3 regions of the Paenibacillus sp. FSL H8-0548 genome follow, and region 2 is predicted to be linked to each of the others. Evidence: riboswitches for the same ligand, from Rfam matches in the RefSeq annotation. Region 2 holds a riboswitch; each other region holds the start of a gene.

Region 1 (10,233 bases), 110 kb from region 2:
GCTACACGATCCAGCAAATAGTATGCGCCAAAGCCAAGCAGTCCAAGACCAAACCAGCGCTGATAAGGCACAAGCTGCGTCAGCACCGGCTCGTCAGTAAGCGTCTGGCGCTCGTAACGAGAGGTCTGCTGCAGGGCATCGAAGAAAGCAAAGCACCAGAAGAGAGGCAGCAGGAAGAAAAACAACGACAGGCGCAAATTGTCCATAATATAGACGGTCAGGAGAAAGCCGCCCATTAGCTGCAGCCCCCGCTTTTGCAAGCCTAGATACAGATGGCCTGCACCTGGGAATATCGATAAGGCAATAGCAAGCACCTTGCTCTTGCGCCCCGAAGACATATAAGATTCCATATCCTCAAAAATAGCCCGATCCACTAGCAGCTCTCCGCGCTGCTTCGCATGCAGCTGACTGATTGCATCAAACATGCTGTATACCCATATAACAGGCAATGCAAGTAAAAAGACGAGCAGCTCTCCTCTGTGAACAATCATGCTCAAAAAGACAATAATCGCGAACCAGCCAATGAACGAAATGAGAAAGGTGACACCGCGCTGCATTAACCCCAGATTCATATGTCCGAGACCAGGTACAAACGAAAATAGAATCGTCCGTGATTTCTCACGCTGATGCTCCAGGCCTATGGGTACAAAGCTCGGATCAGGTTGACCGGCATGTTGATGATTCGGATGTCTATGGCTTGGATATGGCGATAAAGCCTTGCCATTAATAAGACCAACGATCATATCAATCATGTTGATAAGCGCTGCTATTCCGGCCACAAACAAAAAGAAGAAAATAAACCCATCCTCAATATAACCGCCCGCCATTGCTAGCAGTAAAAGCATGGCTATTGGGCCAAAAAAGGCTCCTCCATACAAAATAGCACGGATAGGCCTTCCTAAATAGGCATGCCCTACGCCAGGAATAAAAGAAAGCAAAAACGCCGCTATTGGACTTTTGTTCATCGATTATTTTTCATTCCTTTCTATATCAATTGATTATTTAAAACGAGATGCTCTCAGCCCATCCAGCCATGATCCAGTCTGGTCAACGATTCTATCTGACCACGATTCCGATTGCCTGTTGCTTGCCTCAGACGGGTCCGGCCGCATCGTTTGCTGTTTATTCTCGTTCAGCTCACGCTGCACAAGCTTCTCAGAGAAGGAGCTGAAGGTTCCGCTAGCAAGCAGCAGCAATGTAATAGAAGCTGCTACCGTATAGTGGGTTACCGGATGCTGGAGCCACGTGCGAACGCGAGAAGGAGACTTCTGAATCCGCTTATCTGACTCTACTTGATTAGATTGTCTTCGATGAAGCCCCTGCTCGCTTACCAGCTCTGCTACCACACGCTGCTCCATCAGGTCAAAATCAGGCTGCAGCGGCTGCAGCACGGCCTCGGAATCATTCATGAAGCCAATAAACAGCTCCAAACACGTTTCACAAACGCTCAGCTCCTGCTCGACTACTGCTCGTTCAGCTTCCGGAAGTCGATTATTCACATATTCCTGCATTTGGTCTGGCGTTATGTGCATATTTTTCACTCGAAATCCTCCTTCCGCCAATGGCGCTTCATCCAGTTTCTAGCACGGTACAATCTGGACTCCACGCTTTTGCGCTCCAGTCCGGTTTCGGCTGCGATCTGTTCGTACGATTTATCTTCCATATAATACGCGGTGATGACCTCGCGATAGTTATCCGGCATTTCATCTACCCTCTCGCGCACCCGCTGCCTATCCGACTGCTCGATAGCCAACAGCTCTGCTGATGAAATTCCTCCAGTGTCCTCTTGCAGCCTCTCCGCTATCACTTCGCTGTCGAGCAGCTCCTCAGGCCTTCTAGCTTTACTTCGCCTGAAATCAATTGCCCGATTAACAGCAATACGGGTAATCCACGTCTTCAACCCATCCAGACGGCATTCCGGAAGGGAGCGATAAATTTGCAGCAGCACTTCCTGCGTAATATCCTCCGCATCATGCGGCGAATGAAGCACTGCGAAGACTGTTCTATATATATACGGACCATACGCCTTTACGAAAGGACCATAATGCTCGGGCCCGCCCTTCTGTACCGCTCTGATCCAATCCTCGTCTTGAATGTCGCTCCCCTCCTTCCCAACACAATAGACGCCATCCCATCCCTCTTACCCTGCACTAAAAATAAAAAAAGTTTTCATAGAGGCTGACAGCTCAAAAAAAAAGCGGAAAACCTCATCATTCGTAATATTAATACGAACGATGAGGTTCTCATCTTTTATTAGTGATGACGCTCAAATCATCATGCACTTACCTATCGCTAAACCGTTAAAGCATGCTTTAGCTCTTCCGGCGAACGATCCCACCACTCCGGGTTGTGCTCAACAAGCAGCTTGTTAAGTGCCGTACGTTCAACATCACCCAGCTCATCTAGCACATAGCGGCGTTTAAGCGATTGATCCAGCTTATTAACATGATCAGGAAGTATCTTCCATCCACGTTTTGCCTCCGAATCAATCAGCATTTCACACGCTGTTACCCCAGCATAATAAGAGCCTTCCTCATTACGGTCGACCGCTACCCAGACGATCCAGCACTGGCGGCCGTTTGGCGTGTCCTCTTTATTTGGCGTGAACTTAATTCCGCGCTCCACCTTGCTCTTGGCATGCATCGCGCCAACGTCGATATAAGCAACTCCCTCATCAATAATGACACAGGCTACAGCGCTCAAATCGATCGAACCTGATCCAAAGCCTTTATGTTTTTTGCTGCTCACAACGTTGAGCGTCAGTGATTTCTTTTCTTTTTTCTCAGGCTGAGCTGGTTGTCCTTGTTCTTCCGTCATACAAATTCACACCTTCCCCATACATTAATTCCATTTTAGCTAATAATCTTTGAAAAGCAAACATATACATGCTGTAGATGCTTGTCAACGGGAGGGAAACGTTCAATGACTCCACGCAATTCCAAAAAAATTTTACTCGTATTACTCGCAGTCGTCATGCTCGGCTTATCTGTGCAGTACGGCTTCGGGACTGCTTGGCAATCCCAATATACTTATGCCTTCGCCCCTGCCGCGAGTGCCAAGCAAACCCCTGCGCCTGCCCAAAACTCGGCCAAGCCGCCCAGCGTGCAGGAGCCAAATACGGTTCTGACGCCTACACCTCAAGAGCTTAGCAAACGTGTCGTTGAGTATCATATCAGTGTTCATTTACTTGACGATGCAAAAATATTAAATGGCGATCAGACCGTAACCTGGACGAACCCTGGCAAAAAAGCTGTGGCCGAGCTTTATTTCCACCTGTATCCCAACGCCTTTCAGTCAGACAAAACAACGTTTATGAAAGAGTCCGGCGGCAAGCTCCGCCAAGACAAAGCAACTACGAACAGCCAAGGCTATATGAAGCTGCTGACGTTAGAAACACTAGAAGGAGAGAGCCTCCTGCCGCGCCTCCAATTCGTGCAGCCTGATGATGGGAATACCGACGATTTCAGCTTAGCCAAAATCCGCTTGCCAGAGCCTGTTGCTCCAGGCAAATCGGTTACCCTTCATATGGCTTACGAGGTAAAGCTGCCGGAAGTGTTCGCTCGCATGGGGTATTCAGGCAATTTTGTCATGGCGGGACAATGGTTTCCCAAAATCGCTGTATACGAAACTGCAGGCACGCGAGGCCGGACAGCTGAAGGCTGGAATGTCCATCAGTATCATGGAAACTCCGAGTTTTACAGCGACTTTGGCATATACAGCGTGCGAATAAAAGTACCCGAAGCCTACACAGTCGCAGCTACCGGATTCCAGACGAAGGCCATTGAAATGAAAGATCAAATGAAGATTTATCAATTTTATGCCGATGATGTGCACGACTTCGCTTGGTCTGCTTCACCTGACTTTGTTTATGAGGAGACCGCTTACTCCGATACGGGCATACCCGGCGTTCGTATTAAGCTGTATCTAGACCCTGCGCATGCCGCCCTTAAGGATCGTTACATGCATGCAGCTAAATCAGCGTTGTCGAGCTATGCCAAATGGTATGGCGAGTATCCTTACAGCACGCTGTCTATCGTCGTACCCCCGAAAGGAGCGAACGGAGCCGGCGGCATGGAATATCCCACACTGATTACTGCATTCGCTGCCGAGAAAGAAAATCCCGGCTACAATCTGGAGCGTACCGTCGTCCATGAAATCGGCCATCAATACTGGTATGGCATGGTTGCCAGCAATGAATTCGAGGAGGCATGGCTCGATGAAGGCTTTACGTCCTATGCTGAGGATAAAGTAATGGAGACTACTTACGGTCTCGAGTCTAATCTACGCATAGAAGCCAGCTATATGACCGATCCCGCTCCGCTCAAGCAGCCATCTTGGGCATATGGCAGCCATACACAATATGCCGAGAACGTTTATATGCGAGCCAAGCTGGTGCTTATCGGTATTGAGAATCAGGTCGGATCACGAACAATGCAGAAGATATTACGTACCTATTTCCAAAAATATAAGTTCAAGCATCCCTCCAGCGCAGATTTCCAGCGTGTTGTCGAGCAGGTAACCAAGACCAAATGGCATGATTATTTCAGCCAATATGTATACGACGACCAAATGGCCGACTTCTCCATCGAATCTATACATGTTCGTCCCGTTACGCAGGAAGGGGATCAGCTTTACGAATCGGTTGTTCTCGTCAAGAAGAACGGCGGCAGCAATGGCGAAATCAAAATCGTGCTGCAATTTACCGATGGTACAAAAATGACGAAGCTTTGGAGCGGCGAAGAGTCCCATATTCAATATAAGGAGCTGCATACTGCCCCGCTTCAATGGGCTGTCGTCGATCCGAATTACAGCAACGTACTCGACAATAAGCTCATTAACAACTATATGCAGGCTAAGCTGCCTGAAGAAAAGCGTACTAGATGGAGCCTTGGCGTAGTCAAGCTGGTTGAAGGGCTGCTCGGATCGCTTAGCTGGTAAGTAATTGCGTTCAAGGAGCGATAAATGATGAAGATACATTTGAAGCAAGGCTGGCGACTCACAGTTAAACATTTTTACCTTGTAATTATATTGTTTCTATATCAGCTGCTTTGGGGCTTCTTCCTCTATCGATTCATCGATTCGATCGTTTCGCCGCTGCTGCGTCGTTATCCAAGCGCTTACCCTTCTGACGTTGCAGCACAGCTTTTCGTTACCGAAGCCCAGTTTCAACTGCTGAAGACCGATCTCATCTCTCCCTACGTTTGGACGCTCGGCAGCCTGCTGCTCATTCGAATGGTGCTCACTCCTCTATTTAACGCAGGTCTATTCTACTCGCTAAAACAGACGAGATCTGACGGAGGAACGCGCTTTCTGGAAGGGATTCGCAAAGCATGGAAGCCCGTTGTTCTTCTTTACTGGGTAGAATCTATTCTCTCGCTGGCCCCAGCCTGGTGGCTGCTGCCGCGCGCGCTCGAGTCTCTGCTTCAGAGCAGCTCCGTGCCGGAGCTTATGCAAACGGTACTGCCCGGAGCAGCACTATGGCTCATATGGGGGACGGTGCTGCACCTGCTGTTTCTATCGATGCAGCTTGGCGCAGCCTCTGGCGAGGGCGTCTTCCGCTCCTTATGGCTCGCTCTGCGTAACTTTCTCTCCTATGCAGCACTGTCGCTTATTATGTGGGGATTGGGCGCAGCTGCTGGCATTGTCGTCACCAGCGTATCCATGCTTTGGACCGGATTGTTCGCACTCATTCTGCATCAAGGCTATCATCTCGTTCGTACATTAATGAAAGTATGGACGATAGCAGCGCAGTATGAATACCTGCAATCGAAATGAATAACTTCATGCACGGCCCCTCCTCCACAATGATGTGGTCGCGAGGGGCTTTTTTATTTCTTATTTACCGCAACTAATTGTTGGAATTTATGTATAAATAGTTGACAGAAAATGATAATTGGGGGATATAGAAATGATGCGTAAAAAACTCATTATAATATCGATGGCGTTGCTCCTATCAGGCGGCTCATTAGTTGCCGCGGACAAACTATTTCAGAAGGTAACCATCCTTTATAATAATAATAAGCTGCAGGCAGACGATGGATTGCTGGTGGATGATAAGATCTATATCAATATTCGCTCTCTTAGTGAGCCTCTGCAGGCTTTTATCCAGTGGAAAAGCAGTGAGAAGAGGCTTATTATTCAGAAGCCTAATGTTCATATGTTTCTGATGAACGAGAAGCGTACAATGTTTGGTCAAGTCGATAAGGGCACGACTCAGAAGTTTCTAGTGCAGGCACAAATCGATAACTTAAATCTTGAGATAGATAGCTTCAAGGTGATGATTGTCGATCCGAACGATAAAGAAACTGTCATTGACAGCCGCAATCAAAAGGATAATGACTTTAAAGAATTCGTTGAGAAGGATACGTTTTGGTTCAGCTCAAAGGTCATCACCTATGATTTTAAATATGCAGGCAAATACAGGCTGCAGTTCTGGATGGAGCAAAAAAACGGGGATCCGCAGATCATCTCAGAAAAAGTCATTACTGCGAAATAATGAAGAAACTTATACTTCCTATATTTTAAAATAGCTACTCTGCGTTGAACAAGGAAGCCGTTCTTATGAACAGCTTCCTTGTTCTATTTGCACTTCGCTTGCGGCTAGCGAAATAGGTATTTATACATATGAGATATTTTTAATCTTTTGCAAAAAAGGTTACAACACCGCCGTTTATAGGCCGCTAGACTTGGTCCAGCGATATGCTCCCAAAGGGACAAATCGGTATATTTTACACGATATCCACATAATAAATGAAATTGAGTTCATTCATTTGGTTAGAAAGTACTACTAACAACGGTTTTATTACAGTAAACACGGATTAATGAATGAATAAGCCAAAAGTTTACATGAGAATTATTAGAATTTGCCAGTAAAAGCAGGAGATGATTGAAAATAATCGAATAATTCTCAACAGCAGTAAAAAAACAGCCTAATTCCCTATGGGGAAACGGGGGAACCACTTTGGGTGAATTGATTCCGATGTCTGATCCATTTTGCAGCGTCTGAGGAATCATAGGGAGCCTTCAACCGAACCCCACAGCTAACCTCGTCGGCCTTGGAAGGAGCTTCACAATTGAAAAAGGTTACCGCATTACTAATGGGTCTCGTACTCCTTCTTGCTTTTCAAGCGGGAAGCGCGTTCGCAGATTCAAAACTGAACGGATTTATCGATGGTGTGATTGGTACCCCGTACAAGAGCGGTGGAACATCGTCGAAAGGCTTTGATTGCTCTGGATTTACAAGCTATGTGTTCACTAAAATGGGCATCGAGCTTCCACGTACTTCCGTTGCGCAATCCAAAGCAGGCACGAAGGTCGATAAGACTGATCTAATTCCGGGAGATCTTGTGTTTTTTGACACCGTTGGTGGCAACAATAGCAGTGTATCCCACGTTGGCATTTACATTGGAGACGGTAAGTTTGCTCATTCATCCTCGAGCAGAGGTGTTGTAACAGACAAACTGAACTCTTCCTATTATGAAACTCGTTTTGTGACTGCTCGTCGTGTCATGAATGATGAGTCTTTCGAAGCATTTGCTAACGAAAAATAGAGTAACCTGGCCCTTCGCAGTAAGGACTTTATAGGTAGGCTCATTCAGCAAAGCCGCAGTTTTTTGTCCTGAAACGACAAATGACATGCGGCTTTGCTGTTTCATCCCAAGCTTTTCGCGATATCTGAAAGGAGCACTGCTTGATGTACTTATTCATTCATCGCAAAGATTTGCGTACTGCAGATTTGCGGGCATTTGACTATTTAAAGAAAAAGGATACGCCCGGCATTCATTTGCTCATCATAGATCCCATTTTAATCGGCGGAGGCAGGCTAACCAGCCATAGCGGCAGAAATTTCATGGCACAGGCCGCATCTTTGCTGCACAGCTATTTTAACGAGGACAGGGAGCTTCATGTGCTCTATGGGGACCCTGCCTTAATAACAGAGGCGCTTCTGCAAGCCCACCCCATTGACGAGGTTGTGGTCCATGCAGACTACACGCCTTATGCCCGTAAGCGGGACGAGCAGTTGCAGCAGGTTACTCGTAGTCTAGGGCGTCGCTGGATGCCCCTTGCAGATGCAGCACTTGCTGATCTCGAGGCTTTCCCAGCATTCGCGCGTCGACAAGAGACCTACAAGGTGTTTACCCCCTTCTACCGGATGTGGAGCAGCTTTATGCTGCAATGCTATAGTCCGATGGGCGAAACAACGATACAGCAGCTTTCAACTGTAAAAGAATTGAACAGCACTATTGCACAGCAGTTTGAGCTGCCTAATTCCATATCCTCTGCACTGGGCGGTACGAACGTTGAGGGATTGCCCAAATCGCTGCTGAGGCTCGATCGCTTCATGCGTGAACGTCTTGCTTCCTATGCAGATAGCCGTGATTCCTTTGCAGAGGAGCTTACGAGCGGGCTCGCTCGCTTCTTGAATACAGGCGCGATCTCGTCGCGTCACGCTTATGAGCAAACACAGGGCTTGCCCGGAGCTGAAGCATGGCATCGCCAGCTTGCATGGAGAGATTTCTATTTGTATCAAGCCATGTATAATGATGATTATTTCAGGTACGAGCAGCAAACAGATCTGTCTGCCTTGTCAGATAAGCATTTTGAAGCATGGACTTCCGCTGCAACAGGTATTCCGATTATCGATGCCGCAATGACCCAGTTAAGCCGTACAGGAGAACTGCCAAATCGCTTGCGAATGGTTGTAGCGATGTTCTTAACCAAAAACCTGCTCTGCCCCTTTACGCTCGGGGAGCAGCATTTCCGTCATCATCTCAGCGATTATGACAATACACTTAACCGCGGAGGCTGGCTATGGTGCTCTTCGCTCGGCTACGATGCTGCGCCTTATTTCCGAATTATGAATCCAGCACTTCAGTCGCAAACGCATGATCCCAGCGGCAGCTACATCCGGCGCTGGCTGCCTCATTTGGCTCATCTGTCTGATAAAGAGATACATCAGCCACAAAGCGGCGCTATCGTAGATTTAAAAGCATCTCGCTCTAGAGCCATTGAGGTATACAAAACGATACTCAAGTAATTAACTTCAATGAATGTAACGCAGTCATTTGGTTAGAAGCCTTGATTTTAGATCTATAATAATAATAAAACCTCCACAGCAGCTTTGAAACAGCAGTTGTGGAGGTTTTTCACATAAATATGAAAAAATAAGAACCTATATAAGTTGAATTTAACAAAATGAAGTTATAGCGAAGCGAGAAGATTGTTATGGAGAAACGAAGTGTTCGCCTTTGCGGCCTTATTCTTACCTTTAAATGTTTTAGGAAATCAAAGAATCTGGCTGCAACAGCGATCGTAAGAATGAACTTCTCGCGCAGCGACCAAAACGCAAATGTTTAGTTCAACTTATATAGGCTTTGTTTTCTTCTGCCCCTATGGCCATTCTTCGCAGCACTTGTCTTCTTCCTAGAACCAGCATAGCAGCTAAAAGTAAAAGCATCAGCACAACGAGTGCGCTTATATACCATAATGTAGACTCAACATTATATTGATCCATAAACCAGCCGGTTAAGCGTGGAAAAATAGCTCCTCCAAGCCCGCCGAAAGCGACCAGCAGGCTCGTTGTCCGCTCAGTCATGCCCGGAATAAGCTCATTAGCGTAGACTAGTGCAATTCCGAATATACCAGCGAAGAACAATCCGCTTAACGCAACCAGTACGAGCATCCAGCTTAGTTGCCCTAAGACAGCCATTAAAATAAAAATAATGGAAGCTCCTGCCGTTGCGATCAACAAATATCGCGAATATCCCATACGTTCAGCCAATACGCCAGCGAATATGCGGCCCAGCACCATCGTACCCCAGAACAAGCTAAGTACAGCAGCAGCACTAGACTCCCCTACTCCCGAGCGGGAAATAAGAATCGATGGCAGGTAATTTGAGAAGCTCATTTCCATGCCTACATAAAGCATAAAAAACAATGCCGATAGGAGTAAAAAAGGCAATGCTTTGCGCGGATAACCGAAAAAAGCAGAGGTTTGTGCCCCCTCAGCACTTGGTAATCTCTGAGCTGCCGCACTTTTCCCTTGCTCCGAAGTAGAGCGTGAGCTAACGCTGAGCTGATCATCCAGCTCCCCGAAGGACATCGTCAGCCACATTACAAATATAATGGCTGCCATAGCCGCAAGTATAGGGAATGAAACCTGCCATATGTTATTTTTGATCAAATACGCAGCCGCAATCGGGATTAATAAGGCGCCAACCCCAAAGAAGGTTT
Region 2 (10,233 bases):
AACGCTCTTTAATAAGCCTAGCCGCTTGGAAAGCTAGGTTCTTCTCATCTAACGGTATGTAGCCAACTTGGCTTGAAATAATGATCGTATCTCTTGGCAGCTCTTCCATCTCAAGCCGGTCAGCAAGGTCAACCATGGTCATGATCATTTCTACCTCATGATAGCCATCATCGCGCTTGCGGAGCACATCGAGCAGCAAATTAATTTTGGCAGGAGCTTTTTCATAAATTTTCATTTTATAAGTTCACCCGTTCGTTCATAAGCTTAAGCATTCATTATATCAAACCAACGCAATAAAAGCTAAGAGATGACAACCGATCATTTCGGATTGCGATCTGCTTAGCTTTTTCATGCCTAAATATCAGGTTATAGTTACGGTTGATTCGTTCTTGCAGCAGCTTGTTCTGCTAGCTCTATGGCACGTTTAACCATATTTCCGGCATCCTTCGCTCGTATGCCGCCCCAGCCCTCTTGCTGAACCGTGTCGTAAAATCCTAAGTCCTTGGCCAGCTCATATTTTAACTGCTCTGACATTATGCCGCGTCTTCTGCGCCCCATCCTCATGACCTCCGAATCTGAACGAAATTTGATTAAGCATAAACGTCTGTAACGATTGCACACGTAGTATGCTTCATTCCGAATTGGACCATACATGAAAAAAAGAGCGCAGATGATCTGCGCTCACATGCCTGACTAGGCTATATATCATCTAATGTTGCAAATGCGCAATACGGACTTGACCTTCATCATTGCATACGGTCACTTCAACTGACTCCGTCAGTATATCCGCATAACTGTAAGAGACACGCTTGAACGCATGTTGCTCTTCATCCAGTTTAACAATGAAAACAGAAGGGTAGGTTTCTTCCAATGTACCGGTTCGTTCGATGGTCTTACGTCGTCCACCGTTCGCTCGAAGTCGGATTTTGGAGCCAACATGAGCTTCCAAGCTGCGTTTAATATCCAATAGCGCATTTTTTGCCATTGTCCACTACCACCTCTTTCCTTGTCCATTATAACCAAAAAGAGGCGGGTTGTCAAACAAAGAGAAATATTATATCAGTAGGAATATTTACTTGTCAACGGTGATTTCACCCATTTTTTAAATTCTACGGATAATTCAGCGAAAATTATACATATTAAGAAGTTGCTGAACAAAATCACCTTTACGGATGATTGGAAATCGCAGTCGCGTCAGCTCACACTTCTAACGGAAACCAAAGACGCTAAATCGCCTTTATTTTTCGTTTCAAGATTCTAACAGAAGCACAGGCCTCTATTTGTACCCTACACGCACGATCTCGCTTCATTTCTGCGGAATAGCGTCTCCCTGTTCCGTTAAAATGTGATGCTAACCCAAAATGCAACTTTAGCGTCGCTGGCTTCCGTTAGCTTTCGTTAGCTGCTCACTGCTGCTGCCAAAGCATCATTATCAACAGGTTCGGAGAATGCATAGTTTCCTATACAACAAGGTGAAACGGCTGTCGCCGTCCTTGTCTAAGGACAGGATGTATCTCATGGCTATCGTTTCAATACTGATGTGGAAGCTGTTATTTTAGGCTTAGGCAAACCTACTCTGAAGCGTCCCATTGTCTCAATCCCGCCTACACCATCAATTCCACTTATCGTGCCATGAATAACATCAGATAAGTTTATCGTGTCCTTAATGGACGTATAGCTTGCTTTAATGGCTATATAAACAGGATCGAGAGCATGAATCAAAATACGGCCCGGCGAGCTTGCGAAATTAGACCCCACCTGCAGCAGTGCTTCAAAATGTGATTGGCATGCGCCCGCGATAACAATTAGTCCATCGCGATTTTTTTCATAATCACGAGCAACACGAACCGCATTAACAAAATGCTGGGAGTTTTTATAGCTGCTCAAACTAAAGAGATCCATTTGTGCACGATTTTTCAATACACCATCATGACCAGTAATTACGACAATATCAGGTTGAATTTGCGGCAGTAGTCGGTACAGCACATCAGCCATTTGGGACTCATGCACGTGAAGGCCATGAGAAGGAACATGCATCGTATTATACAACTGCATGCTCTTCTTTAAATAGTTTCCGTCACCGTCTAGATGAAGCACCTTTCCAGGCACCTCAAAAAATGGCTGGCTCTGCTGCATCGCATGCCGAATGTTATCCTCGTTCTCTAACGCCTGGCGTTCTCGCTCCGAATGCATACGTTTCAGCGAATCATTTACTTTAATTCGAACTTGCTGCACCGCTCTCGTTGATTCTGGATCACGTACAACCGACAGATCAGGAATCGGAGCATCCGCAAGCAATCGGTAGTCCGTGCCTTTCAGAATAGCAGTTTGTGATCGAACATCCTCAACCTTAAATAGCACGTCACCGCCATACGAATTGCGGACGACCAGGTCCCCTTGCTTCATGGGTAAATCACCTCTTCGTCTATCCTATGGGCGTTCGACGAGAAAGGTGTGTATTTTATGCTGAAACAACCTAAGCGCCCCAGCCGGCTTCCAGCATGCTGCGGCTAATTCGCGCAAATTCCTCAAGCGAGAGCGTCTCCCCGCGTCTAATGGGATCAATGTCGTTCTTTAGAAGCATCTCCGTCAGCGCCTCACGCCGCTCCTTGCCAACAAAAGCAGTCAAATTGTTCGCCAGTGTTTTCCGGCGCTGTGCAAAGCTGGCTTGGACGACACGGAAAAAATGATTCTCATCGGGCACATCGACAGCCGGCTTATCGCGCAGGGATAGCTTAATAACAGCCGAATCGACATTAGGCTGCGGTATAAACACCGTATGCGGCACCATACAAACGAGCTTAGGCACACAATAGTATTGCACAGCAACGCTTAAGCTTCCATATTCCTTGCCTCCTGGCTTTGCCGCCATCCGCTCAGCTACTTCCTTCTGAATCATGACAACAATATGCTCAAGCGGCAGACGCTCTTCAAGCAGCTTCATCAGAATCGGGGTGGTAACATAATAAGGAAGGTTGGCAACGACACTGACACCTGATACATCGGAAAATTGCTCCTTGAACAACGCCTTCAGATCAAGCTTCAGCACATCGCCATGAATAACCGTCGTATGCTCTTCATCAGCCAGTACCTCTTTTAAAATAGGAATTAGCCGATTATCGATTTCCACAGCCGTTACCTTGCCCGCAGATGCTGCTAGCCGCTGTGTGAGCGCGCCGATGCCAGGTCCAATCTCTAGGGCACCCTTTGTTTCGTCCAGCTCGGCAGCCGCAACGATATTATTTAAAATATTTTGATCGATTAGAAAGTTTTGACCTAAGCTTTTTTTGAAGGAGAAGCCGTATTTCGCAATGATCTCTTTGGTCCGTTTTGGCGTAGCCACCTCAATCGAGACTCGTTTCACCTTTTCCTTGCCCTGCTGCTCCAATTGCTCTTGCTCGCTCATCAGGCTATCCCTCCAGTTCCTTTTCCATTTGCCGATATGCCTCTGTAAATTCAGCCTTACTAATACGGAAGCTTGTACAACGCTTATAGAACTGCTTGCCGTTCGCATAGCCTATACCAAGAAGCTTGCCCATAACGAGGCGCCGATTAGACGCATCAGGATGTACAATTAAGCCTGCATCCATCAGATCCTCCCAGCTAATTTCTCCTGCCTCGTCCACTGACTCTGTGCGTAGCTCCGATAGTGCCGCTCGAATGGCCTCTGGACTCGCATTCTCAATGCCGATATCCCCTTTGTACATAGCCTTCTCCTGCGGCAAAAAGGCATGCTTGCACCCCGGCGCATGACGAGCCACTATTTTGCGGATACGTTCCCCTGCGTGATCTGGATCTGTAAAAATAATGATACCGCGACGCTCGTTCGCAAGTGCAATACGTTTAAGCACATCATTGCCTATAGCAGAACCGTTTGTCTCGATGGTATCTGCATCAACCGCTCGCTTTATTGCAACGGTATCATCTTTTCCTTCAACGACAATGATCTCTCTGATCATCAAGACCATTCCCTTCAGCCTTATTTTAAATATGCCCGCAAACATGCAAAAAGAAGAGGCGTGGCCTCTCCTTATGATGGCATATTTAATTGATAAATACGATAAGATGATGGTAACCCATTCATCAGCTCGCTGTAGGTTTATTAGGCCCTAACACGTAGACCGTATAGCCCTTCTTCCGGCCAAACTTATTTGCTGTTGCGTTGCTATCAAAGTATACATCGATTTTGTTGCCCTTAATCGCACTTCCCGTATCCTCTGCGCGACGGAAACCGATTCCTTCAATATAGACCCACCAGCCTATCGGAATAACCTTAGGATCGACCGCTATCGTCCGTCCCTCTTTTACTTTTGTGCCTGATGCTGTTACTCCATATTCCGGATGATCTTCATCCTTGCCTGTCGAAGCAACACCTGCCGAATAAGCAGTCAAAGTGACATTCTTAAGTGTAGTCTTTGCGTTAAACGTTACACCACTCTTTGTCAGTGTGGCAACGCTTGGACTTTTATTCGAGAGCACAGTTACTTTAGGCTCAGCCTTCTTCGTTCCGATCGCAATAACCTGATCCACCGCAGCCGCCTCAACGACCTTGTTGACCATTGTCTTCGAAATGAGAATTCCGTCCTCATACTGCTTCTCGATATGTTCTACAACAAGCCCTTCCTTACCTGTTTGCACGAGTTTTTCCTTACCCGCTTCCAGCGTAGGATCCTGCTTCTTCACGATAGAGAATGGCATGGTACGCTCGGTTTCAGAAACCTTCGTATCTACACGTACAACAGTTACCGTTAATTCCGTATCAACTGCCGTTTCAAGCGGAGGCACTACTTTATCTTGTTCACGAACTGGAATATTTAATTCCTCGATCGCTGCCTGCACTGTTCTCTCTGTCGTGTACACAGTAGAGGTCTTGCCATCAGCTTTCACAATTACCGGTATCGCATGAGTGACCTCAATACGATCTCCGTCCTTTATTGCCGCATTAAGCGGTATGGACACCTCATCATGTGGTCCAATTGCGATAGCTTGTTCATCCAGTAGGCGTTGCAGGACCCATTGCTTCGTTTCTACAATGGTTTCTTGTCCGTTCACTACTACGGAGACGCTTTTGACAGCCGTTCCGTACAACAACACCAAAAACATGAAAGTCATAGCGATTGAGATAATAGCACTCAAAAGAATCAAACGCAAGTTTTCACGCTTCCATCGCAATGCGAAAGACATGCTGGATGATCGTTTCCCATGGGTGTCCTTAACCTGGATTATTCCCACTTCATCGGTCCTCCTTCATAGCCCCGCCGCCAAGTGTTACGCATGATACAACTGACGCGACTATAGTATATTGGCGTGCAAGCACGCAATCCAGTACTGCTATCGATCCTCCCACCCCCATCTTTTAACCCTATGTCGACAAATTCCTGATTATTCGAAAATAAAAAGAAGCCGTCGACAGAGGATCTGTTTCGTGGCTTCCCGGTAGTTGCTCACACTGGGATACAGAAAAATGGATGCACGAGGTTGATCACTCTCTATAACGCTTACGAGGTTAGCTGTCGGGTTCGGGCAAGAGAGTCACCCTGTTCGTTACACAATGCTCATGGCAAAGGCTTCAAAATTCACCCCTGAAGAATTCATAATACGGTACAAAAAACCGTACTTGGTTCCCCCGCTCTCCGAATGGAGATTAAGCGCAAACTGGAAATCCAATACAAAATTTTAAAGCTCTGAGATGAATCATACCCTCATACGAGGGCAATTGTAAAGATACGATAAAAGACGATTTAAGCGAAAAAGGAGGATAAAGTCGGAATAATTAAGCGATAATCGCTATAAAAATCAGTTTTTACGCAATAAAGGTCTGTAATTCTCTTTATCCCTCACGTTTTCATACAATTCGAAAACATCTCTTCCCGTTTTCGGTCGTAATTGCACCTATTTCTTCTACCGTTTTGCCTAATAATTCTGCTGCCGTCTCTGCAACAAGGGACACATAAGCAGACTCATTTCGCTTCCCTCTGAACGGATGAGGGGACAAATACGGAGCGTCTGTTTCGATTAAAATTCGGTCGAGCGGAACCTGTTTTAATACCTCCTTGGGAACCCTTGCATTTTTGAATGTGACGGGTCCACCGAACGAAATATAGAAGTTCATATCCAAACATTGCTTAGCCGTTTCCGGACTGCCTGAGAAGCAATGCATGACCCCTCCAACCTCTGCTGCATTTTCTTCTCGGAGAATTCGAATAATATCCTCATGAGCATCACGATTATGAATGACAATAGGCTTGCCTACCTTGCGAGCAAGACGAATTTGTTCCCGAAAAACGCGCTGCTGAACATCCTTTGGTGACGTATCCCAGTGGTAGTCAAGTCCAATTTCCCCAATTGCTACCACTTTTTCATGTACGCAAAGCCGTTCAATCCAATCTAAGTCCTCTGGCTGCATATCAATGCTGTCTACCGGATGCCAACCAACTGCCGCATAGATAAAATCATACTTTTCTGCAAGCGCCATGGTTGTAGGGATCGTCTCACGGTTAAAACCAATATTAACGAGCATATGAATGCCCGCATCCTTAGCACGCTGTATGACCTCATCCCGATCTTCATCGAACTGATATGAATCTAAGTGTGTATGTGTATCAAAAAGTAATGTCATATTGGTGTAAGGCTCCTTTAGTTAAGTTTAAAAAGCTTTTTCATCGCTTCTGACAGCAGGTCAATATTTTTTTTGAGCGGCTCCTCCGGATAATACAAATGATACTCTCCTTGGTGAAGTCCCGTAATCGAGCGAACGATGTCGGATTTAGCAGATATTTCACTTACCTTATCCTCTGCGTCTAACAACAAAATCGGCGCTTTTTCTTTCTTTTCTCCCTCTTTTTTATCCGGTCGGTATACGTCATACGGAAGGTCGAACGGAAAATCAATCTCCATATGATAATCCGGATACATTCCTATAGAAGAAAGACAATCGCTGATCTCATTCAACTGCGCTTCATCAGGGTTATTTATCGTTATGTACTTATATAATCGGCGGTTGAGAAAACGATCGCATAGATCACTTAACAACAGATCCTTCTCCTCTGCCCATTGCATAAAAACCGTCTGAACAAGAGCTTCATCCAGTTTCAAATAATCTTCTACTGTCAGTGTATTATGAAGCAAAGCTACAAATGCTGTTGGCATCTTCCAGTTAAAAGCATAGCCACCCACACAAAGCTCCTGCGCTCTACGAAATATTTGGCGTAATATAATTTCAGAGCTTCTGGTAACGGGATGGAAATAAATTTGCCAATACATTTGATAGCGCGACATTAAATAATGCTCAACGGCATGCATACCGCTCTCTTTGACGACAATTTGCCCCTTATAGGGACGCAATACCCGTAAAATCCGTTCCAGATCAAACGTTCCATAATTCACACCGGTGAAATAAGCATCTCGCAGCAAATAATCCATTCGATCAGCATCCATTTGACTGGATATGAGACTAACCACAATCGGCTTTGGATACGTCTTTTGAATAACTGCTGCTACCTGCGCAGGGAACTGCTCTGAAACAGCTCTCAGCACCCGATTAATTTCCGTATTCTCAAGAATGATTTTACAAGTCCATTCCTCATGATCCGTGTCGAAAACCTCTTCTAAGGAGTGGGAGAATGGACCGTGGCCGACATCATGCAGAAGTGCTGCGCAAAGTGAGACCAGTCTCTCTTCCACAGGCCAATCGGGATAGTCATTTCGTTCAAATTGGGATATTATTTTACGCGTAATTTCATATACGCCAAGCGAGTGTGAAAATCGGCTGTGCTCTGCACCGTGAAAAGTCAAATAGGACGTTCCTAACTGACGTATTCTACGTAAACGCTGAAACTCTTTTGTGTTAATCAAATCCCAAATCGTCTGGTCTTGTACATAGATATAATTATGGACAGGATCTTTGAAAACCTTCTCCTCGGTCAGCTGTTCCTTCATCGTCTCTCTACTCCTTTGTTCATATTTTCGACACAAACAATGAAACTTATGTCGAATAGTGTCGTAATTTAGTTTCCAAAATGTCGAAGCTGTTGTATTCTATTACAGAGTAATATGACCCTTGTATCTAGTCAAACACTTAACCTACCAGCTCTTTTAGAGTGATTTATTAGTTGACTATTATGGTAAACGTTGGTATTATTATATTCATAAAAGTAAAAACTATGTCGAACGATGACGAAACACATTTTGAGAGGGGCAATAATAGATTATGATGAAATCTACTGGGATTGTTCGTAAAGTTGATGAACTAGGACGGGTTGTTATTCCAATTGAATTGCGCCGTACACTTGGTATAGGCGAAAAGGATGCACTTGAAATCTACGTTGATGGCGAGCGCATTATGTTGAAAAAATACGAGCCTGCATGTATCTTCTGTGGCAATGCAGAGAACGTATCCTATTTCAAAGGTAAAATTGTTTGTCATGTTTGTTTATCAGAAATGCCAACACCTGTGACAAAATAAAAAAAATCAGTTATAATATATTTATGAACTCATTAATTCTAACCTTTTTAATACTCCTTGAAACCTTCCTGCGCTTAAACCCGGCCAGGAAGGTCTTTTTTTTGTCTTTTTTATCTATACATACCCTTATTATCTATTTACCTCATTATATACATCCCGCTTCGGCAGCCCGCGATCTACGGCAACCAGCTTAATAGCTTCCTTCCGGTCATATTGCTCCTCATAATGAGCGACATGAGCATCAAGACTAAGCTCTGACCACCACTCAGCTGCTATTGGCTGTTCACTTGCCCCAATCCCCTCAGACCCTTCCACTACGATACAGAACTCTCCGAGTGGTGGATGCTCTGCAAACCATTCTATACATTCTGAAACACGCCCGCGAACGGCCTCCTCGTGACGTTTCGTCAGCTCTCTCACACAAGCGATTGAACGGTCGCCCAAGCTTTCCTGAAGTACTTCAAGTGTTTTGGTTATACGATGAGGTGACTCATAAAATAGAAGGGTTCCTTTTTGCGCCTGCATGTCCTTCAACCACTTTAATAACGATTTTCGTTCACGGGGAGGAAACCCGGCGAATAAAAAGCGCTCCGTTGGCAAGCCAGACATAATGAGTGCCGACAAGGCAGCATTCGCACCAGGGATTGGAATAACGGGGATATCATTCTCAACAGCTTCTCTTACGAGGTCAGCACCAGGATCAGAAATAGCCGGAAGCCCGGCATCACTGACTAATGCAATCGATTGTCCCTCAAGCAGCAGCCTAATTAGCTCAGGTCCACTAGCACGCTTGTTATGTTCATGATAGCTAACGATGCGAGTACCGATTTCAAAGTGGGTAAGCAGCTTCCGCGTTTGCCTCGTATCCTCTGCCGCAATCAGCTCCACTTCCTTTAACGTGCGTATTGCACGGAAGGTCATGTCCTCCAAGTTTCCAATAGGTGTTGCAACTAAATACAGACTTCCAGGCATTCCGCTTGCAGTATCCGCGAAGCTTTTCTGTACATTCAAACGATCTGCACCCCATTCTCATACACCATAATCGGTGGAAGCAGCTTAATATCAGGCTTCCCATCACGAATGGCTTCTATTAATACCATATTAGCCTCTGCCTTCGCATGAGGATGAACAAACTGAATCCGTTTCGGCTCCAGCCTCCATTTACGCATCGTCTCCACAATATCAAGCAAACGTGAAGGACGATGAACCATCGCTACTTTCCCGCCAGGCCGGACTAACCGTGAGCACGCCTCAGCGACATCCTCCAGCGTGCAATGGATCTCATGTCTAGCAATTGCATAATGCTCATTTTCGTTCTGCTCTCCTGCCGTTATCGGCATATAGGGAGGATTGACTGTTACCGCATCATAAACACCATTACCCGCAATTTTCGGAAAAAGCTTCAAATCCTGCTCAATAACGTTAATCTGTTCCGTCAATTGATTGAGCGCAACGCTTCTTCTCGCCATATCCGCTAATCTAGGTTGAATTTCAACTGCATCAATTTGTGCTTTCGTTCGTGTAGTGAGAAGCATTGGAATAACGCCGTTGCCAGAACATAAGTCGACAATACGACCATACTTCGGCACGCTAGCAAAGCGTGAGAGCAGTACTGCATCAAGCGAAAAGCTGAATACCTCCCGACTTTGTATAATCTTCAAGCCTGATACTGTCATTAAGTCATCAAGGCGTTCATTTTCTGCTAAAATTATTTGTTCCGACACGATTTAAGCCGCTCCTTTTTCCTTTGTTCATCATGATTTCGTTCC
Region 3 (10,233 bases), 990 kb from region 2:
GTTAGATTGACAACAGGATCTCCGGCAAAGGAGGACAGACTGTCAGACCACAAGGCGAATCCGGCGTTGTTGAAAGCGGAGACGGAATGAAAAAGCGCGTAATAAGCTGCCTGTCCCCATCCTATCTCTTCTTGCCATCGGAGCGTCAGGATCACCGTCGCTAGCGCTTCAAATGCAAAAGCAATGAGCACCATGTAAAGTGACAGTTTGACCAATCCTTGCGCCGATGTCGAGTGAGTCGTTTGCTGGATGATGAGTCTTTGCTTTAATCCGATTTTTTTGCCCAAAATAATGGCCACCATGACGCCAAAGGTCATAAATCCAAGTCCGCCCACTTGAATCATAATCATAATGAGGACCTGCCCAAAGGTGGAAAAGACGCTGCCGGTATCGACCACGACGAGCCCATTTACACATATGGCAGAGGTAGCAGTAAACAACGCATCAATCAAACCGATTGATTCACCTGATACAGATGCTTGCGGCAGAGTAAGCAGCAAGGCGCCAATCCAGATTAGGAAGAAAAACACAATCAGGATCAGTAGGGGCGGATTCATCTTATTTTTCAGCCAGTCAACGAGCAGCACCAAGCGCCCGGATGTGGAGTGACGTTTCATACGGCTACCGTTTTCGTTCATGGTCCTCCTCCAAGTGTCGGATGTCCTTATTGCTGCCGATGATAAGCAGAATATCTCCGGTAAAGATTTTGTCTTCCGCTTTGGGAGATACATTCATATAATCGCCGGTTTTAATCGCCATGATGGTGCATCCATATTTGGCGCGAATATTTAACTGCTGCAACGAATACCCATTCATCGCCGGCGGCGCTTTAATCTCGACTAGATTGTACTCCGGGGATAATTCAATGTAGTCAATCAGATTTTCGGAGCTAAGTTGATGACCGAGTCTCGCCGCCATATCCCGTTCGGGGTAGACGATATGATCCGCGCCAATTTTGCTCAGGACATTACCGTGCATTTCATTTTTGGCTTTGGCCGTTACGTTCAGAACATTCATTTCTTTTAACAACAATGTCGTTAAAATGCTTGCCTGCAGGTCATCGCCTATAGCTACTATCCCATGTGAAAAGTTGCGAATACCCAGCTCTTTTAAAACGGATTCATCTGTGCAGTCTGCTTGCAGAGCATGGGTGGCAATAGCGGAAATATCCTGAACAAGTTGCTCGTTTTTGTCTACTGCCAGCACTTCATGACCGTTTTGAATCAAGGTTTTCGTTAAACTTGAACCGAACCGACCGAGTCCGATGACAATAAACTGTTTTTTCACTGCATTCACTTCCGTTTCTTTAATTACTTAAGGATTCTGTTAAGAGCCATTTAGAAAAGCAGAGTGGTCGAATCAACAATCACTCCTCTACTGACTCTCAGATATTTAAATTCCCCATTTATATTTAATTTTAACAGGCTGGTACTGAAGTCGGTATTTATAGCTTTGAAAAAACACCTTTTGTCACAGGCAGGCCGCGCGCTTCCGAATCTCCAATGTGATAATGCTGCTCTTTTTTGTATACGGAAACCGGTACTCCGGGTTTATGCATATCCATCGCTTGTTCTTTCATTCGCTGGACGGCTACAATGTGCAGGTCCGTTTCGCCTATGCGATGAAGCAGTTCATTGACGAAAGAACCATGCGTAATTTCCTGCCAACGCGTTTGCCCAGATTGTCCGATAATCAATTGAGTAATTTCAAGATGTGTTGCCGTTTCCGCTATCATTTCAGAGGATTTCCTATTTTCATTCGGTTTGACGATAAATGTTGCTCCCCATTCCTCGCATTTCAGTTTCCATGCCGCCATCATCCTTTCTTGCTCCGGATCAAGCTCATCCTCTTGTACAGGAATGACGCTTAATACGAACAGAGGAGACTGAAGGAGCTTAGCCAATTGACCGGCGCGGCGAATGAGCCGTTCTCCGTGCGGTCCGTAGTACACGCAAACCATCAGTTTTTCCTTGTTTTTCATAGTTTCAGCCCCTCTGATAAGGAAATTATTCTCTGAACAGCAAAAAAAACCTGGTCGCAGAGAAATTCTGCTACCAAGCTTTGGACTGTACAATACAGTGCGAAATAAACCAAAGTTGTAAGAGTATTCTCTCCCAAGCGCTGACGAGGTTAGCTGTCGGATTCGGGTTTGAGAGTACCCGTTCTTTCTAAGTAAGAAAGAATTCACCCCAGAAGCAGTATTATAAGCTTCGATGGTTCCCCCGCTCCTCCGTGAAGAGGATTAAGCGTTTATCATATGAAATTGTTGTCATTTATATTACGCCTGCATGTTTAAAAAGTAAACCGTTTCTTAAAAGTCCAACGAAACAGGTAGATATCGCTTTTGCGCAGCAGTGAAAATTTACTATTGTATGTTCATACGATGGGCTTCAATATTCGGTTTCACAAAATATAGAAATACAAGCGAGGAGGAATTGTTTGAAGTAACCCCCGCTTTCGGGACGGTCGGATTATCGATGACATACGCCCGATGTGAGAGTCGGATGTCTGTCATCTGTGGTGAATCCCAAAGCGAGGAATCCATCGCTTCCTCGCTTTGGGTAGAGCGACTCTTACCGCCCGAATCCGTCAGCTAACCTCGTAAGCCTGGTGTCCTGGACAGAGCTTGGATATTGCGTCTATGCCTGACGATGAGAGAGGATGATGGCACTTGTGATCACAAGTTTGACCACATGGGCCAATGCCTCTGTGGTTTTAAGGATGGTAAACAGACTGTATTGTGTCAACTCCAGCAGTGGATCGCCGATTTACCTTTGTACATCAAGGGTTTGTTCGGCAATTCAAGCTGCCAAAAATCGAAAACTATCTGATTGTGTTGCTGGAAAGCCAGGCTTTCTGCGTATTACTCCTTATGCAAGAGTGAGCACCGACACCGAAGAACAGTTAAACAGCTATAAGCCGCAAGTTGCTTACTATGCGGATATGGTTAGTCAGCGCAGTGATTGTATATTGGTGGACACTTTGAAATATGTTCGCTTGCTGAAAGAAAGGAGGATTGCTGTATTTTTTGAAAAGAAGAATATCAACACACTCACCATGGATGGCTAGTTGTTATTGAGCATCCATTTATAACCAGAGTATTCGGAGTACGTCCGTCTTCTTGCGTAAGCTCTTCGTCATTAAGACTTCTAGGAAATGGTGCAAATAGGTCTCCTTAAACAGGGGGAAGTGGGATGTATGTGTCCTTCTGGCTGTATGAGCTGCAAGTGGAAGCTAAAATATAAAATCTACTGAAAAAGTTCTGCTCACAAATCAAGAATCAACAAAAAAAATTTTCTGTAATAATTTTGTGAATTAAAGGGTTTTCGATACATGCGTCGAAATTTAACTATAAATGTCGATAAATGGATTCAAGAGACTTTAGAACTGAAATTATTGTTTTGTTAACTGTTCCATTATATATAGCAATATTAAAAAACAATAAGAATATAGTTGTATTTATATAAGGTAATCTGACTAAAACACATCACCGTTAATAATATGAGAGACTAAAGACCTAGAATTGTGTTCGCTCGAAATTACTACAACAGGAATTACATATTATTGAAAATTGCAATCTTTCTATGGGGGTCCTTCTTGATGCTGAAGCTATTACAACAGGTTATAAATGGAACTCGTGCTTGGAGCATGGATAAGCATCGTATCTCTATTGAACAAATCAATAAAGATTGTTCGAGGTTGCTTAATAGATTCCCTGATGTTGACCTTTCTCTGATAACAGACAATCTTCGCCAAAAAATTAAGAATGATACGCCAATACATAACGTTCGAATGGAAGCCTATTCGCTTGTAAAAGCCGCCTGCAGACGTGTTTTTGATTTAGATGTTCATAATGAACAAATTTTAGGTGCATTGGCAATTTACGAAGGTAATATAGCGGAAATGAAGACGGGCGAAGGTAAGACGATAACTGCTATTTTCCCTGCATTTCTCCAAGCACTAACTGGAAAAAAGGTGCATATCGCCACGGTGAATGAATATTTAGCGTTTAGAGATAGTGAGGGAATGAGCAAAGTATTTCATATGTTGGGCTTGTCAGTCGGTTGTCTTCGAAATGGAATGAACAATGAGGAACGGCAATCTCAGTATGCATGTGATGTAACGTATGGAACTCATTATGAATTCGGTTTCGATTATTTACGTGATCATTTAGTTAATCGGAAAGAGGATCGCGTTCAGTGCGGTCTGCATTTCTTATTGCTTGATGAGGCTGATAGCATACTGATAGACGAAGCGCGAACCCCGCTTCTCATTTCTTCTGCTCCTGGGAAAGGGAGCGACTACCTCGTGTTGATCGATCAGAAAATTTCCCTGCTCGCTGATGGAGACTTTGAATTTGATGCCATGGAGAGACACGTATCTCTTACCCATCAAGGAATAGACCGCTGTGAGCAGCTCTTTGGAATCCGGAATCTCATGAACCTTGAGCATAGTGATACGTATCATAAAATTCAGCAGGCGTTAAGGGCACGCTTTCTTATGAAAAGAGATATCGATTATGTCATTCGAATCAATGAGCAAGGAGAACAGGAAGTAGTTATCGTTGATCAAAGCACAGGAAGGCTCATGTTCGGACGAAGATATACGGAAGGGCTTCACCAAGCGATAGAAGCGAAGGAACGTGTGGTTGTCAATGGTCAATCAGCTACTCTTGCTTCTATAACCCTTCAGCATTTTGTACAGTTGTATGAAAAAGTTGGTGGAATGAGCGGTACTGCTGTTGAAGTAGAGTCGGAATTGCAAGAGGTTTACGGAATTGATGTGGCGGTAATTCCAACGCATCGTCCCATTGCCCGTAGTGATCAGGCGGATCTGTTGTTTTTTAATGAGGAGACGAAATATCGCTGGATCATGGATGACATTAAGCAAAGGCACGCCAAGGGCCAGCCAGTGCTCGTCGGAACGCCTGATATTCGTGCTTCAGAGCGGCTTAGCCAAATGCTTGCAAGTGAGAATATTTCACATCATGTGCTGAATGCCAAAAACGCTGAAAAAGAGGCTGCAATTATTCGAGAGGCAGGTATGGAGAACGCAGTAACTATCGCGACAAACATGGCTGGCAGGGGAGTCGATATATGGCTAGGACCTGGAGTTGAGGAAAACGGCGGTCTCCATGTGATTGGAACTTGCAGACATAATTCAGCGAGAATTGATAATCAACTTAAGGGACGCAGCGGCAGGCAGGGATCGGTTGGCAGTTCAAGGTTTTATATCTCGTTAGAGGATGACTTGCTGGTTAACTATTACTCTGATGATTTATTGGATGAGCTGGAAGAAAGCTTGCTGCCTATTGATCGGCCGATTACGCAGCAGAAATATATTGCGGCCATAAGAAATGCGCAGCGGGCTGCCGAATTAGAAGGCTTTGCTCTTCGCGCAAGTTTGATCGAATGGGACAAGCCCGTTCAGCAGCAGCGCATGATCTATTATCATATGCGAAATGATGTCGTTGATCGGGATTCATATAAGGAATTGCTAGTCTCCATGATTGATAAGATTACTGTTAATGCTGTGAACCGGAATTATCCTTCAGGATTTAGTGAGGAGCCTCCGAATTGGTTTCGACTGTTTGCTGAACTCAGTGCGATCTTTCCATCTCCGAAAGGTTTTATGCTGAAGCAGCTTGATCAGCTTACTCGGCGACAAACGATTGAGCAAATTAGCGAGCAGCTGTATCAAAGGCTGGATGAATGGTACGAGGCATCCTCAATAGAAATGGATGAGTTCGTGAAGCATGCTTCGCTCCGTGCGTTCGACCGCAACTGGATTCAATATTTGGAAGCATTAAACGTATCGAAGGAAAGCTCGTTTTATTCGGTTAGCGGGAGTCAAAAAGTGGATTATGAGCGAGAAACGGCTCAAATGTTTGAAGGGTTATTAGATACGATTCATAAGGAAGTGCTTACATCCATATGGGCTCGAGTGGATACTTCCTGACAACTGTTTTTGTCCACCTCGTTTTTTGAAGAGCCTAGAGGTTCTTGAGAAATATATGCATTCGATCATTTATTCTAGGAGGAATAGTATGACTGGTTATGAAGACGAACAAGAAAAAATGAAAGAATCAAAAATTAAGAAGAGACGTCCCAAGCAGGAGAAAAAATCCAATGTGGTTGGTACTGTAACAGGCGCAGTTATGATTGCAGGCGCAGTTCTGCCGATGATGCCGGCAATGACCGCTTATGCAGCTAGTACAGGGACGATGTCTGTGGACAAATCTTTTGTTGCTGTAGGCGAATCAGTAAATATTACGGTGACAGACACAAATAATGGAGACACCGTATTAAATACGGATTCAGGCTCAGTGCAAACAACGACAGTAGCCGTATCTTCGCCTGACGATGCTCTACGCAGCCCTCTGATGATTACTTTAACGGAAACCGGCGCGAACACAGGAATTTTTCAAGGCTCGTTGAAGCTGGTCGATACGAATACAACAAGCCCTGCTGCTAATGAGATTAAAGTTCAAAACAACAATGCCGTATCAATCCTAGATCCCAATTGGGACAATCCAGACGCTTTGTCGCCGATCGTAATCAACGTTACACGCAGAGACTATGCTACCGGTGCCGTAAAGCTATACGATAATGTTTCAAATAGCCTTATCAACTCGTTAGTTCATGACGGACAAGTCGTACGTGTGGAATTAACAGATGCTGACCTGAATACAAGCACAACGACCGTTCAAACCCGCGCGGTTAATTTGACGACAACTGCTGGAGTGAACGGCAACGACCTTATCCTAACTGAAACTGGGAACAACACAGGGGTGTTTGAGGGAACCTTCACGGTGGGCGACGATATTGCGCCTGCGCATAATGAGCGTTTTTATATTGAGTACGCTGATGAACATATGGAAAATACCTTGAACGGTACGGTTACCAAAACGTTATTATATCGTAATTTCTCCGCTGCAGCTCTTACAGTAACTCCTGGAACGGCAGCAACTAATGAACCGATAACGGTTGAATTAACTGACCTTGACCTGAATTTGGATGAAGCTAATGCAGAAAATGTAAGTGTTAAAATTAGCTCTCAAGCAGACTCTACTGGATTATCATTGACCTTGACGGAAACGGGTGCTAATACTGGTGTTTTCAGAGGGTCATTTGAAATGGAAGCAGGGGCAACCAATGCGGGCGCTCATAAAATTAGCGTGGCGAATAATGGTACGGTCACGATTAACTATACGGATTTACGCGATGCGGCTGGTTTGTCGAGTTCGATTACAGATACCGTTGTGCGCAAGGATCATACAACTGCAAATGTCGCATTGGATAAATCCTTTGTAGTCGTTGGCGAGACCGTTACGGTCACAGTGACGGATCTTGAATTTGCTAATGGAGCCAGCAATGAAAGCTTAAGTGTGAATGTTGCATCTTCAATAACTGATTCTGCAGGTATCGATGTATTCGTTACGGAAACGAATGATACGGGTGTTTTCACTGGCACATTCGTCGTTCAGGCATTCACAGATGCTAGTGCGACACCTAAGGAGCTAGGTGTGGGCACGAACCTAGAAATGATCACTGCTACTTACTTGGATAATCACAAGGCGGATAATACAAGCGGTACAGTAACCTACACAGCTCAGCGTAAGGATAGAATGACGGGGATTTTGAATTATTCACGTCTTTCGAGTCCTGACGGTGAGTTGATTCAAGTAGAATTGCAGGATACTGATCTAGATACGCTTTCTAATGTAGCGGAATCTGTAAATGTGGCAGTAAGGTCTACAGATGACGAGACGGGCTTTGTTCTGTCTTTGAAAGAAACGGGTGTAAATACGGCAATGTTTGTTGGAACGTTTAAGCCTGTGAGAACTGAAACTAACTCAACGAACAGTCCACAGGAGCTTCAAGTGCTTTCTTACGGAACGAATATGATCGTAACTTATACGGATTTCGCTCGTGCCAATAATACGCCGGGCAATATTGTTACTACGTTTGCTAATGTACAGATTCCGAAGATTACCTCTATAGCTGCGGCAGAAGCTGGAGATTTCGAGGTCGGTGCAGGTGAAGAAGACACGGTAACGATTGTATTTGATATCGCTACAAATATGCCGACGATTGCTGCTGCGGATATTGCTTCAGCACTAATATTGGATGAAGGCAGTTGGGGGACGGTTGCGTCTGCAGCATGGAGCAACAGTCAGACGCTAGTGGTAACTTTGGGTTCAGGTGCTACCTTGAAAAATGACGCAGTCATCACGATTGATGGGTCCGCAGCAATCAAGAACGCTGCTGGAACAAGCGCGAGTAGCGTAGCCAGCGAAGCGATCAATGGCACGTTTGGCAGTCAGGTGCCAGCGATTTCAAGTATAACAGCGGAAGAAGGCGGCGATCTTGAAGTCGGCGCAGGCGCAGGGGATACGGTAACGATTGTGTTCGACGTAGAAACGAACCAGCCGACGCTTGACGCGGCGAATCTTGCAACGACGCTAGAATTGAGCGCAGGCAGCTGGGGTACGGTAGAGAATGGTCTATCGGTGGCATGGAGCAACAGCCGGACGCTTGTGGTTACGCTAGGGTCTAACGCAACGGTGAAGAAGGGTGCGACGATCACTCTCGACTCGTCAGCTAACGTTAAGGATATCGGGGAAGAAAGCTTGGCGAGCACAGCGAGTTCCACGATCAGCAGCGGAACATTTTATAGTGCGGTACCTCGCATTTCAAGTGTGACGGCAGCAGAAGGCGGAGCTAGTGACATTGGAGCAGGCGCGGGCGATACGCTCACCATCGTGTTCGACATCGCGACTGATCAACCAGCAATTGCTCCGGGGACTCTTGCAACGGCACTGGGATTGAGTGCTGGCAGCTGGGGTACAGGAGCAAGTGCAGCGTGGAGCGACAGCAGTACGCTTGTGGTAACGCTAGGAACCGGCGCAACGGTGAAGAAGGGTGAAACACTTACGCTTGATGCGACTGCTAGTATTAGGGATATTGGGCAAGAGAGCCTGGCGAGCACAGCTAGCGCTGTAATCGGTGGAACGTTTGGTAGTCAGGTGCCAGCGATTACGAGTGTAACGGCTGCAGAGGGCGGCGCATCTGAAGTTGGTGCAGGAGCAGGCGATACGGTTACGATCGTGTTCGATGTACCTACGAATCAACCAGTGATTGCGGCAGCGGATATAGCAACTGCGTTAGGATTAAGTGCAGGCAGCTGGGGTACTGGACCAAATGGTCTGTCGGCAGCGTGGAGCAGCAGCCAGACGCTCGTAGTAACGCTGGGCACTGACGCGACAGTGAAGAAAGGTGCGACGATCACTCTTAGTGCGTCGGCCGGCATTACGGACATTGGGGAAGAAAGTGCAGCGAGTACAGACAGTGCTGCAATCAATGGAACGTTTGGTAGCTCGGTACCAATCATTGTAAGTGTAATAGCTGCAGAGGACGGCGTGGAAGAAGTAGGTGCAGGAGCAGGCGATACGGTTACCATCGCGTTCGATGTACCGACAAATCAACCAGCGATTGCAGCAGTGAATATTGCGACCGCATTAGGATTGAGTGCAGGCAGCTGGGGTACGGAAGCGAACGGTCTTTCGGTAGCATGGAGCAGCAACCAGACGCTTGTGGTTACGCTAGGATCTGACGCAACAGTGAAGAAAGGTGCGACGATCACTCTTAATGCTACGGCTGGAATTAAGGATATTGGGGCAGAAAGTGCTGCGAGCACAGCCAGTGCTCTAATCGATGGAACGTTCTTCAGCAAAGTACCAAACATTGTGAGTGTAACAGCTGCAGAGGACGGAGCGGAAGAAGTAGGCGCGGGGGCCGGAGATACAGTGACCATCGTGTTCGACGAACAAACGAATCGTCCAGCGATTGCGGCAGCGAGTATTGCAACGGCACTAGTATTAAATGAAGGCAGCTGGGGTACGGAAGCAAACGGTCTGTCGGCAACGTGGAGCAACAGCCAGACGCTCGTAGTTACACTGGGTTCTGACGCGACAGTGAAGAAAGGTGCGACGATTACTCTTGATGTGTCGGCTGGTATTAAGGACATAGGGGAAGAAAGTGCAGCGAGTACAGTAAATGCAGTAATCGATGGAACATTCTTCAGTCAAGTGCCGAGTATTGTGAGTGTAACGGCCGCAGAAGGCGGAGCAATAGAAGTGGGGGCAGGAGCCGGAGATACGTTGACCATCGAGTTCGATGTACCGACGAATCAGCCAGTGATTGCGGCAGCGAATATTGCAACCTTCCTTGG

Evidence for each region. A riboswitch is a leader RNA that binds a small molecule or an ion and turns the genes downstream of it on or off. The one in region 2 is predicted to bind cyclic di-AMP.
Region 1: another riboswitch for cyclic di-AMP. It lies ahead of MHI37_RS00670 (C40 family peptidase); the one in region 2 lies ahead of MHI37_RS00140 (3D domain-containing protein).
Region 3: another riboswitch for cyclic di-AMP. It lies ahead of MHI37_RS04290 (universal stress protein); the one in region 2 lies ahead of MHI37_RS00140 (3D domain-containing protein).

Annotation. Positions count from the first base shown of each region.
Region 1 is NZ_CP152049.1:134,251-144,483, reverse strand. Features, by position in the region: gene MHI37_RS00705 (hypothetical protein) at 1-965, opposite strand, end outside; gene MHI37_RS00700 (hypothetical protein) at 999-1,541, opposite strand; gene MHI37_RS00695 (sigma-70 family RNA polymerase sigma factor) at 1,538-2,077, opposite strand; gene MHI37_RS00690 (YwhD family protein) at 2,293-2,817, opposite strand; gene MHI37_RS00685 (M1 family metallopeptidase) at 2,923-4,938, shown strand; gene MHI37_RS00680 (hypothetical protein) at 4,963-5,775, shown strand; gene MHI37_RS00675 (hypothetical protein) at 5,909-6,496, shown strand; cyclic di-AMP (ydaO/yuaA leader) riboswitch at 6,917-7,070, shown strand; gene MHI37_RS00670 (C40 family peptidase) at 7,074-7,550, shown strand; gene MHI37_RS00665 (deoxyribodipyrimidine photo-lyase) at 7,694-9,037, shown strand; gene MHI37_RS00660 (MFS transporter) at 9,359-10,233, opposite strand, start outside.
Region 2 is NZ_CP152049.1:23,454-33,686, reverse strand. Features, by position in the region: gene ispE (4-(cytidine 5'-diphospho)-2-C-methyl-D-erythritol kinase) at 1-235, opposite strand, end outside; gene MHI37_RS00165 (small, acid-soluble spore protein, alpha/beta type) at 373-558, opposite strand; gene MHI37_RS00160 (Veg family protein) at 710-985, opposite strand; gene yabG (sporulation peptidase YabG) at 1,522-2,406, opposite strand; gene rsmA (16S rRNA (adenine(1518)-N(6)/adenine(1519)-N(6))-dimethyltransferase RsmA) at 2,477-3,406, opposite strand; gene rnmV (ribonuclease M5) at 3,411-3,959, opposite strand; gene MHI37_RS00140 (3D domain-containing protein) at 4,084-5,232, opposite strand; cyclic di-AMP (ydaO/yuaA leader) riboswitch at 5,481-5,661, opposite strand; gene MHI37_RS00135 (TatD family hydrolase) at 5,846-6,619, opposite strand; gene MHI37_RS00130 (HD domain-containing protein) at 6,637-7,938, opposite strand; gene MHI37_RS00125 (AbrB/MazE/SpoVT family DNA-binding domain-containing protein) at 8,210-8,464, shown strand; gene rsmI (16S rRNA (cytidine(1402)-2'-O)-methyltransferase) at 8,594-9,436, opposite strand; gene MHI37_RS00115 (tRNA1(Val) (adenine(37)-N6)-methyltransferase) at 9,472-10,188, opposite strand.
Region 3 is NZ_CP152049.1:1,008,755-1,018,987, forward strand. Features, by position in the region: gene MHI37_RS04280 (TrkH family potassium uptake protein) at 1-638, opposite strand, end outside; gene MHI37_RS04285 (TrkA family potassium uptake protein) at 622-1,287, opposite strand; gene MHI37_RS04290 (universal stress protein) at 1,445-1,981, opposite strand; cyclic di-AMP (ydaO/yuaA leader) riboswitch at 2,105-2,259, opposite strand; gene MHI37_RS04295 (hypothetical protein) at 2,662-3,069, shown strand; gene MHI37_RS04300 (DEAD/DEAH box helicase) at 3,601-5,958, shown strand; gene MHI37_RS04305 (hypothetical protein) at 6,047-10,233, shown strand, end outside.